DNA from 2 places in the Mesorhizobium sp. M2A.F.Ca.ET.037.01.1.1 genome. Region 2 is predicted to be linked to the other one. Evidence: predicted binding sites of a transcription regulator. Region 2 holds the regulator's gene; the other holds the start of a gene.
The links. The regulator PhoB, encoded in region 2, activates phosphate uptake and scavenging genes when phosphate is short. The targets are predictions, from matches to a motif close to TGTCATNNANCTGTCAT.
Positions count from the first base shown of each region.

Region 1: the regulator PhoB is predicted to act here: its motif matches at 1,673-1,689, upstream of phnF (phosphonate metabolism transcriptional regulator PhnF).

Region 1 is NZ_RZSA01000590.1:179-4,228, reverse strand. It holds partial or broken gene EOA27_RS24890 (zinc-binding dehydrogenase) at 1-606, shown strand, start outside; gene phnF (phosphonate metabolism transcriptional regulator PhnF) at 899-1,636, opposite strand; gene phnG (phosphonate C-P lyase system protein PhnG) at 1,771-2,232, shown strand; gene phnH (phosphonate C-P lyase system protein PhnH) at 2,232-2,843, shown strand; gene EOA27_RS24870 (carbon-phosphorus lyase complex subunit PhnI) at 2,845-3,957, shown strand; partial or broken gene EOA27_RS24865 (alpha-D-ribose 1-methylphosphonate 5-phosphate C-P-lyase PhnJ) at 3,954-4,050, shown strand, end outside.
Region 2 is NZ_RZSA01000089.1:4,932-11,202, forward strand. It holds gene pstS (phosphate ABC transporter substrate-binding protein PstS) at 1-247, shown strand, start outside; gene pstC (phosphate ABC transporter permease subunit PstC) at 311-1,297, shown strand; gene pstA (phosphate ABC transporter permease PstA) at 1,301-2,152, shown strand; gene pstB (phosphate ABC transporter ATP-binding protein PstB) at 2,149-2,952, shown strand; gene phoU (phosphate signaling complex protein PhoU) at 2,973-3,680, shown strand; gene phoB (phosphate regulon transcriptional regulator PhoB) at 3,698-4,387, shown strand; gene EOA27_RS07135 (ROK family protein) at 4,550-5,785, opposite strand; partial or broken gene EOA27_RS07140 (substrate-binding domain-containing protein) at 6,056-6,271, shown strand, end outside.

The sequences.
Region 1 (4,050 bases), on a different contig from region 2:
GATGCCGCGGCGGTGGAATTCCTGGCGATCGGCGCGCACGCGGTGCGCCGATCGCTCGGGCAGCCCGGCCAGCGTACACTGGTCATCGGCGCCGGCCCTATCGGGCTCGGCACGGCGATATTCGCCCGCATCGCCGGCCTGGATATCAGCCTGTTGGACATGAGTAGCGAGCGCCTCGGCTTCGCCGAAAAGGAACTCGGCTTTGCCCCGCTCGACACCTCGAAGGCATCGGCTGCCGACCTAGTGCGGCAGGCGACCGGCGGCGAAGGGTTCGACCTCGTCTTCGACGCGACCGGCAACACAGCATCGGTGCAGTCGGCCTTCGCCCATGTCGCGCATGGCGGCACGCTGGTGCTGGTCAGCGTCGTCAAGGACGACATCACCTTCTCCGACCCCGAATTCCACAAGCGCGAGATGACGCTGGTCGGCAGCCGCAACGCGCTGAAGGCCGACTTCGAGCATGTCGCCGCATCGATCCGCAACGGCGCCGTGCCGTTGGGCAAGCTCGTCACCCATCGCACCACGCTCGCCGCAACGCCGCGCGATCTGGCGCGATGGACGCATGAGAAATCGGGGCTGATCAAGGCGGTTATCGAGGTGGGGTGAGAGACGCCGGCATAGAGATTTCCGGCCCTGGATATCTGGCAATCGCAGCCTTGGTGATTGGCCGAAGCGCCTACCCCTTCGTCATCCGCGGGCGGAGCAAGGAGCGAAGCGACGCGCGCAGACCCGAGGATCCATTCCGTGACTTCGAAGCTCTGCGACGATCCAGAATTCTGCTCTGTCGCATTCCACGGTCGAGGTAACGGAATGGATCCTCGGGTCTGCGCTCCGCTTCGCGTCGCTCCGCCCGTGGATGACGACTTCTGGGTTGTCCCCCCGGAATGACTACGGTGGGCTAATCGCCGGCCGACAACCTCAACTCCACCCGCTCCGCCGGGAACCTCGACTCCGCGAACTGGATCGGCTCACCGTCGAGCGTGACGTTGACGGCGACGGTGACCAGCACGATGGCGCCCGGCTGCAGATCGAGCGCTGCGAGGTCGTCGGCGTCGGCATGGCGTGCCGACAGCACCGTCGAGTGCCGCAGATAATCATTGACGCCGAAGCGCTTCAGCGAGGCGGTGATCGATCCCGTTTCCGCCATTGCCGCCTCGATGCCGGCGAAGCGCTTGGCGTCGAACCAGGTCGTCGCGCGCGACACCGCTTGACCGTCGGCCTCGCCGCGCGTCTCCAGCCGGATGACGGCCGCGCCCTTGGCAAGGCCCAGCGCCTCGGCGATGCGCCGGCTGGCCGGCTCCGTCGAGGACGACAACAGCGCAATATGCCGCTCGCTCGTCTGCCCCTGCAGCCCGGTCGAGAAGCGCGTGCGCGCGCCGATCGGATAGGACAGCCGCTTGCGCGACAGGACGAAGGTGCCGCGGCCCTGCTCGGCCTTCAACACGCCTTCCTGCACCAGTGCTGCAATGGCGCTACGCACCGTGTGGCGGTTGACGCCGTAGCGTTCCGCCAGCGCGACTTCGGGCGGCAGCGCCGCGTTCTCGGCGAAGTCGCCGCTCGCGATCCCCTGCAGGATCCGGTCGGCGATCTGCCGCCACAGCGACACGCCGTTGCGCCTTTCGATGCTGCTCGCCAGTCCGGTCACCCATCGCCCCCAAGCATTTTTCCGGGTTGTCATCCACCCGTCATGGACTCCCGTTACCAGATAAGTATAATTTGTATAGTTGTCTATATCAATAGACAAATTTTACGCATGCAGGGAGGAATGCCATGCGAGGACAGGAAGCGCGCGAGCAGGCCGGGCGGAAAGCCTTGATGGAGACGCTGGCGCATGCCGAAGCCGATGAGATCGCGCGCCTGTGGAACGAAGCGGGCCTGCCTTCCGAGGCCGAGCTCTTGCGCGGCCCCGAGACCGGACTGGTGACGGTACGCGGGCGCATCGGCGGCGGCGGCGCGCCCTTCAATGTCGGCGAGGCGACCGTCACCCGCGCCACGGTGCGGCTGCCCTCCGGCCAGGTCGGCCATTCCTACGCGCTCGGCCGCGACAAGGACAAGGCCAGGCTCGCCGCAATCGCCGACGCGCTGTGGCAGGACCCGCCGCAGCGTGAAGCAGTCGAGACGAAGCTCGCCGCGCCTTTGCGCGCGGCGCTCGATGCGGCGCGCGAGACGCGGCGCGTCGAGACGGCGGCCACGAAAGTGGATTTCTTCACCATGGTGCGCGGAGAGGACTGATGGATATCGCCACGCAATCGATCGACGGCGGCTTCGCCGAGCCAGTCTTCAACGCGCAAACCGTCTTCCGCGCCATCATGGACGCGATGGCGCGCCCAGGCTCCGTGCAGGCCCTGCCGCAACTCACCCACCCGCCGGCGCCATTGTCGGCGACGGCCGGGGCCGTGGCGCTCTCGCTGTGCGACAACGATACACCGATCTGGCTCGATCCGCCGCTGCAGGCGGAAGCTTCGGTCAAGGCCTGGTTCGGCTTCCACACCGGCGCGCCCTTGGCCAACACGCCGGCCGACGCGCATTTCGCCTTGATCGCCAATCCGAAGGAGATGGCCGCGCTCGACGGTTTTGCGCAAGGCACGCAGGAATATCCCGACCGCTCGACGACGCTGATCCTCCTGGTCGACGACCTCGCCTCGGGCCCGTCGCTGCTGCTTGAGGGCCCCGGCATCGAAAAGACGTCGATGATCGCGCCTCGGGGCATGCCGCGCCATTTCGTCGAGCAGTGGAAGCAGAACAACCAGCGTTTTCCGCGCGGCGTCGACATCATCCTGGCGGCGCCGGGCAGCCTTGCCTGCCTGCCGCGCACGACCCGCATCAAGACGATGGAGGCGTGACATGTACGTCGCGGTGAAGGGCGGCGAAGCCGCCATTGCCAATGCCCACCGCCTGCTGGCCGATCGCCGCCGCGGCGACCGCTCGGTGCCGGCGCTGCGCCTCGACCAGATTGTCGAGCAGCTGGCGCTCGGCGTCGATCGCGTGATGAGCGAAGGCTCGCTCTATGATCGCGAGTTGGCGGCTCTGGCCATCGTCCAAGCACGCGGCGACATGATCGAGGCGATCTTCCTGGTGCGCGCTTACCGCACCACGCTGCCACGCTTCGGCTACACCAATCCGGTCGATACCGGCGCCATGCAGGTCGAGCGTCGTATCTCGGCCACCTACAAGGACCTGCCCGGCGGCCAGGTGCTCGGCCCGAACTTCGACTACACCCACCGCCTGCTCGATCCGGAGCTCGCCGCCGGCGCTGAGGTCGAGACGCCGGCGCAGCGCCCGGTCGAGCCGGAGGCCATGCCGCGCGTCTCGGCGATCCTCGCCCATGAAGGCCTGATCGAGGCCGATGGCGAGATGCCGTTGGACCATGTGCCAGGCGATATCACCCGCGAGCCGCTGCAATTCCCGATGGCGCGCGACATCCGCCTGCAGGCGCTGTCGCGCGGCGACGAGGGCTTTTTGCTGGCGCTCGGCTATTCGACGCAGCGCGGCTATGCGCGCAACCACCCCTTTGTCGGCGAAATTCGCATCGGCGAGGTCGAGCTGGAGCTTGACGTGCCGGAACTGCCCTTCGCCGTGCCGCTGGGCTCGATCCGCGTCACCGAATGCCAGATGGTCAACCAGTTCAAGGGCTCGGCCAAGGCGCCGCCGCAGTTCACCCGCGGCTACGGCCTGGTCTTCGGCCAGAGCGAACGCAAGGCGATGGCGATGGCGCTGTGCGACCGGGCGCTGCGCGCCGGCGAACTTGGCGAGGATATCGTCGCCGCCGCGCAGGACGAGGAATTCGTCATCTCCCATTCCGACAATGTCCAGGCGACCGGCTTCGTCGAGCATCTGAAGCTGCCGCACTATGTCGACTTCCAGGCCGAGCTCGGCCTCGTGCGCCGCATGCGCGCCGAATACGAAGCGCGGGAAAATGAGGACAAGGCTGAAGAGAAAAGGGAGGCCGCCGAATGAACGCCCAATCGACCGACATAGCCACCTACAACTTCGCCTATCTCGACGAGCAGACCAAGCGGATGATCCGCCGCGCCATCCTGAAGGGCATCG
Region 2 (6,271 bases):
CCAGGCCGGCGCCGAAACCTGGCCGATGACGTCGGCCACCTGGATCCTCGTCTACAAGAAGCCCGACGATGCCGCCGCCACCGGCGAGGCGCTCAAGTTCTTCGCCTGGTCCTACGCCAAGGGCGACGAGCTGGCCGCCAGCCTGGACTATGTTCCGATGCCCGACGCGGTCGTGAAGAGCGTCGAGGAAATGTGGGGCAAGGATATCGTCGACGCGAACGGCAAGCCGCTCTATTCCGGCATGTAATCTGACGAACAAGGGAGGGCGCTTCCGGCGCCCTCCTGTCTCTTTCGAAATGCGAGGGGCTAAATGAGTGCCGTTTCCGAAGCCGCGACATCGTCCGCCATGCGGACCAGGGAAGCGACAGTGCGCCGCTTTGCCTTCACCGACATGGTCTTCCGGGCGGCTACGCGCGCTTCCGCCATCCTCGTGCTGGTTCTGCTCGGCGGGGTCGCCATCTCGCTGATCGCCGGATCGTGGGAAGCGCTGTCGAAATTCGGCATATCCTTCCTTTCGACCGAATCCTGGAACCCGGTCACCGAGAATTTCGGCGCGCTGGCGCCCATCTACGGCACTATCGTCACCTCGGCCATCGCCATCATCATCGCCGTGCCGATCGGCATCGGCATCGCCGTCTTCCTGACCGAGCTTTGCCCCCGCCCTCTCAGGCGCCCTATCGGCATCGCCGTCGAGCTTCTGGCCGGCATTCCCTCGATCATCTACGGCATCTGGGGCCTGTTCGTCTTCGCGCCCTTTCTGCAGACGACGATCCAGCCCTTCATCATCTGGCTCTTCAAGGGCATCCCCGGCCTCAACAGCCTGTTTGCCGGCCCGCCCTACGGCATCGGCCTGCTGACCTCCTCCCTGATCCTGGCCATCATGGTGCTGCCCTTCATCACCTCGATCACCAAGGACGTGTTCGACACGGTGCCGGCGGTGTTGAAGGAATCGGCATACGGTATCGGCTGCACGACCTGGGAGGTGACGCGGCGCGTGACCATTCCCTACACCCGCGTCGGCATCATGGGCGGCGTCATGCTCGGCCTCGGCCGCGCGCTCGGCGAGACGATGGCCGTCACCTTCGTCATCGGCAACGCGCATCGCATCAGCGCCTCGCTGTTCGCGCCGGGCACGACGATCTCGGCGACGATCGCCAACGAGTTCACCGAGGCCGATGGCGCGATCTACACCTCCTCGCTGGTGGCTCTCGGCCTGATCCTGTTCATAATAACCTTCATCATCCTGGCGCTCGCACGCTACATGCTGCTGCGCATCGATAGCCGCACGGGAGCCTGACCGATGGCGACTGCCGCATCAATTCACCAGAGCCGCAAGCGCAAGAATGCCGTGATGATGGCGCTGTGCGTCATCGCCGCCGGCATCGGCCTTGCCTGGCTGGCGCTGATCCTCGGCGCCCTGCTCTACAAGGGGCTCTCCGGGGTGTCGCTGGCCGTGTTCACCCAGATGACGCCGCCGCCGGGCGATGCCGGCGGCCTGCTCAACGCCATCTACGGCAGCATCGTGATGACCATCATCGGCATCTTCGTCGGCACGCCGATCGGCGTGCTGGCCGGCACCTACATGGCCGAGTATGGCCGCTTCTCGAAGCTCACCACGGTGGTGCGCTTCATCAACGACATCCTGTTGTCGGCCCCTTCGATCATCGTCGGCCTGTTCGTCTATGAGCTGATGGTGCGGCCGATGGGGCACTTCTCGGCCATCGCCGGCGCCGTCGCGCTGTCCATCCTGGTGATCCCCGTCGTGGTGCGCACCACCGAGGACATGCTGAACCTCGTGCCCAACGCGCTGCGCGAGGCAGGCACCGCCATCGGCGCGCCGCGCTGGGTGGTGATCCGCTCCGTCGCCTACCGCGCGGCGCTGTCCGGCATCGTGACCGGCATATTGCTGGCGATCGCCCGCATCTCCGGCGAGACGGCGCCGCTGCTCTTCACCGCGCTCAACAACCAGTTCTGGTCGAGCAATCTCAATGCCCCGATGGCCAGCCTGCCGGTGACCATCTTCCAGTTCGCTCTCAGCCCTTACGAGGAATGGCAGCAGCTGGCCTGGACGGGCGCACTCATGATCACCTTGACGGTTCTCGGGCTGAGCATCATCGCCCGCAGCCTAACCGGACGCAGAGAGGACAGATGAAACCGATGTTGTCCACCGACCTGAACGTAGCCGACACGACCGTCGAGAAGGCCAAGATCGAGGTCAAGAACCTCAACTTCTACTATGGCCAGTCGAAGGCGCTGAAGGACATCAACCTGTCGCTGCCCGAGCGCAGCGTGACCGCCTTCATCGGCCCGTCGGGCTGCGGGAAGTCGACGCTGCTGCGCGTCTTGAACCGCATCTACGAGCTTTATCCGAAGCAGAGCGCCGAGGGCCAGGTGCTGCTCGACGGCAAGAACATCCTCGATCGCTCGCAGGACCTCAACCTGCTCAGGACCAAGATCGGCATGGTGTTCCAGAAGCCGACGCCGTTCCCGATGTCGATCTACGAGAACATCGCCTTCGGCGTCAGGCTCTATGAGAAGATCAGCAAGGCCGAGATGGACAGCCGCGTCGAGTCGGCGCTGAAGCGCGCCGCACTCTGGAACGAGGTTAAGGACAAGCTCAACGCCAGCGGCCAGAGCCTCTCGGGCGGCCAGCAGCAGCGCCTTTGCATCGCCCGCACCGTCGCGGTGAAGCCGGAGGTCATCCTGCTCGACGAACCGGCCTCGGCGCTCGATCCGCTCTCGACCGCCAAGATCGAGGAGCTGATCGACGAATTGCAGGCCGACTACACGATCGTCATCGTCACCCACAACATGCAGCAGGCGGCGCGCGTGTCGCGGCAGACGGCGTTCATGTATCTGGGCGAGCTGGTGGAATTCGACCGGACCGAGAAGATATTCACCTCGCCCCGCGAGAAGCGCACCCAGGACTACATCACCGGCCGCTTCGGCTGAGCTCATACGAGGACAACATCATGGCCGAACATACCGTCGCCTCGTTCGACGAGGATCTGAGGCAGATCAGCCGGCTCATCAACGACATGGGCGATCTCGCCGGCTCCATGGTCGGCGGCTCGACCAGGGCCCTGCTCGAAAGCGACAATGCGCTGGCGCAGCGCGTCGTCTCCGACGATGCCATCATGGACGCGCGTCAGCGCGAGCTTGACGACCGCGCCATCACGCTGATCGCCAAGCGCCAGCCGATGGCGGACGATCTTCGCCACGTGGTCGGCTCGATACGCATGGCGGGCGACCTCGAACGCATCGGCGATCTCGCCAAGAACATCGCCAAGCGCGTCGGGTCAGTCGGCGTCAGCACCGCCCCGCGCGACCTCACGCATTCGATCGATTCCATGGCGCAACTGGTGCTGATCCAGGTCCAGGGCGTGATTCAGGAATATACGGTGGGTGATGCCACGGCGCTGGCCAAGCTTCGCAACGACGACGAACGCATCGACGTCAAATACACCTCCGTCTTCCGCGAGCTGTTGACCTACATGATGGAAGATCCGCGCAACATCACCGCTTGCACTCATCTTCTGTTCTGCGCCAAGAACCTCGAGCGCATCGGTGACCATGTGACCAACATCGCCGAGAACGCCTATTATGTGCTGACCGGCACGCAATTGCCCGCCAACCGTCCCAAGCAGGACGAGACGGCAATGTCGGCGCCGGCCGCCTGACGGAAAAGGTTACCCCGATGATCGCGCCACGCATCATGGTGGTGGAGGACGAGGAGCCGCTGGGGGTGCTGCTTCGCTACAATCTCGAATCCGAGGGTTACCAGGTGGAAGTGGTGACCCGCGGCGACGAGGCCGAAATCCGCCTTCAGGAAAATGTTCCCGACCTGCTCGTGCTCGACTGGATGGTGCCGGCGGTCTCCGGCATCGAGCTCTGCCGGCGTCTCAGGATGCGGCCCGAGACCGAGCGGCTGCCGATCATCATGCTGACCGCGCGCGGTGAAGAAAGCGATCGGGTTCGAGGTTTGTCCACCGGCGCCGACGACTATCTGGTCAAGCCGTTCTCGACGCCGGAGTTCATGGCGCGCGTCAAGGCGCTGCTGCGCCGCGCCAAGCCGGAGGTGCTGTCCAGCGTGCTCAAGGTCGGCGACATCGTGCTCGACCGCGAATCGCACCGCGTCTACCGCAAGAAGAGCGAGATCAGGCTGGGCCCGACCGAGTTCCGCCTGCTCGAGTTCATGATGCGGCATCCCGGCCGCGTGTTCTCGCGCAGCCAGCTACTCGACAATGTCTGGGGCGAGACGATCTATATCGACGAGCGCACGGTGGACGTGCATGTCGGCCGCCTGCGCAAGGCCGTCAACAACGGCCGCATGCCGGACGTCATCCGCACCATCCGCGGGGCGGGTTATGCAATCCGGGAAGACTAGGGATATGCTGATATTCAGGTGAGGCCGGCCTGCGAATGGCGGCTTCCTGCGCTTCCGGTACTCACGTACCAAAAAGTACGCTCCGTTCCGGTTCTCGGAACCCACCATTCTCGACTCGGCCTGACCTGAATCTCAGCATATCCCGGCGCTTGAGCTTGCGGCTTATGCGACGTGCTTGCCCGCTCTTGCCTGGACACCCGGCGCGAAGATCTCCTGATCGACGAAGGTCAGCGCGCGGGTGGCGCAGCCTTCGCGGATCAGCGGCAGCTCGTTCGGCTCGGTGTCGAAGGAGATCGAGCTCGAGTGCTGGCCGCCGGCGGTCTGGGCGATCGCCTCCCTCAGCGCCGGCTCGATCAGGTCGAAGGCGGCCGCGCTGACGCCGACCATGGCGACCGGCGCCGGGTCGATGAGGGCGAACAGGCTGCCAAGACCGAAGCCCAGCGCCTCGCCGGCCCGACGATAAGCTTCCCGTTCGGGGCCGTCCTCCTGCCGGGCCTTTGCGGCCAGCGCGCGCATGTCGGCGTCGCCGATGTCGGTCGGCGCGGCGTCCTCGCTTATCCCCATGGCGCTGCGCCAGATGGCGTAGTTGCCGGCATAGGCCTCGACGCAGCCGCGGCGGCCGCAGCGGCAAAGCGCGCCGCCCGGACGATGGATCATGTGGCCGAACTCGCCGCCGGAGGAATGCGTGCCGGTGAACAATTCGCCCTTCAGCACCAGGCCCATGCCGATGCCGTGCGAGAGCAGGATGGCTATGAAATTGTCGCGATAGCGCTCGGGATCGCGCCATCGCAGCGCCACCGCCATCATGTTGCAGTCGTTCTCCATGGTGGCGGGGATGCCGAATTCCCTCTCCAGGATGTCGGCGAACGGAATGTCGGTCAGCGGCGTGATCGGCGACCATAGCATGGCGCGCGCGTGGGAATCGGTGATGCCTTGAATGCCCATGGCGATGCGGGCGACGCTGCCCACGTCGAGATCGGGATCCTGCAGCCGGCGCCGGACGATCGCCAGGCACTCGCCGATCAGCTCGTCGCGCGGCATGACGAGCGTGTCCAGGCGCCGCTGTTCCTCGGCGATCACCTGGCCGGCATAGTCGATGACGGCGACCGACAGGAAGTTCAGCGACAGCACCACCGTCAGCACCGCGGCGGCTTCGGGATTCAGCGCCAGGCCGATCTGCGGCCGGCCGCGTTTCAACGCCGTCGGCTCGCTGGCCTTGCTCTCGGTGAGGATGCCCTCCTGGATCAGATCGGCGGAGATCGCCGAAATGGTCGAGTGGCTGAGGCCGGTGGTGGCGGCAATTTCCGTCCGCGATGGCTGGCCGGCGCGGCGCACGGCCGAAATCACCATGGCGCGGTTGCGCCGGCGCAAATCGTCGTGACGGATTCCGACCGACATCGTCTCGCACGTCCTCCCCGGTCATCGCGGCCTTGTGATGATGCCATGGCCTGTCGCTGACACGCTAAGGATAGTGGCAGAAGCCAAAGCCGATGTCATTATTTATTGCGGACTCCGAAAAAAATGCCTGGACCCATCAAATGCCATCAGAATGTCGGTTGACAGCTTCATTTCGCTGGACCACTATTTTTTTGAGGCTCGAAAAAAAGCCTCTTATGCCGGCCTTCGGGCCAGTCTGGGTCGCGCCGCACAAGGCGCAGGGAGGATATCATGAAAAAATTCGCAGCCGCCATTCTGGCGGGCGTAGCCATGTCGCTGACGCTGGCTTCGGTCGCCGAGGCGAAGGACAAGGTGATCGGCGTCTCGTGGTCGAATTTCCAGGAAGAGCGCTGGAAGACCGACGAAGCGGCGATGAAGGCCGCAATCGAGGCCGCCGGCGACAAGTATATTTCGGCCGACGCGCAGTCCAATCCGGGCAAGCAGCTG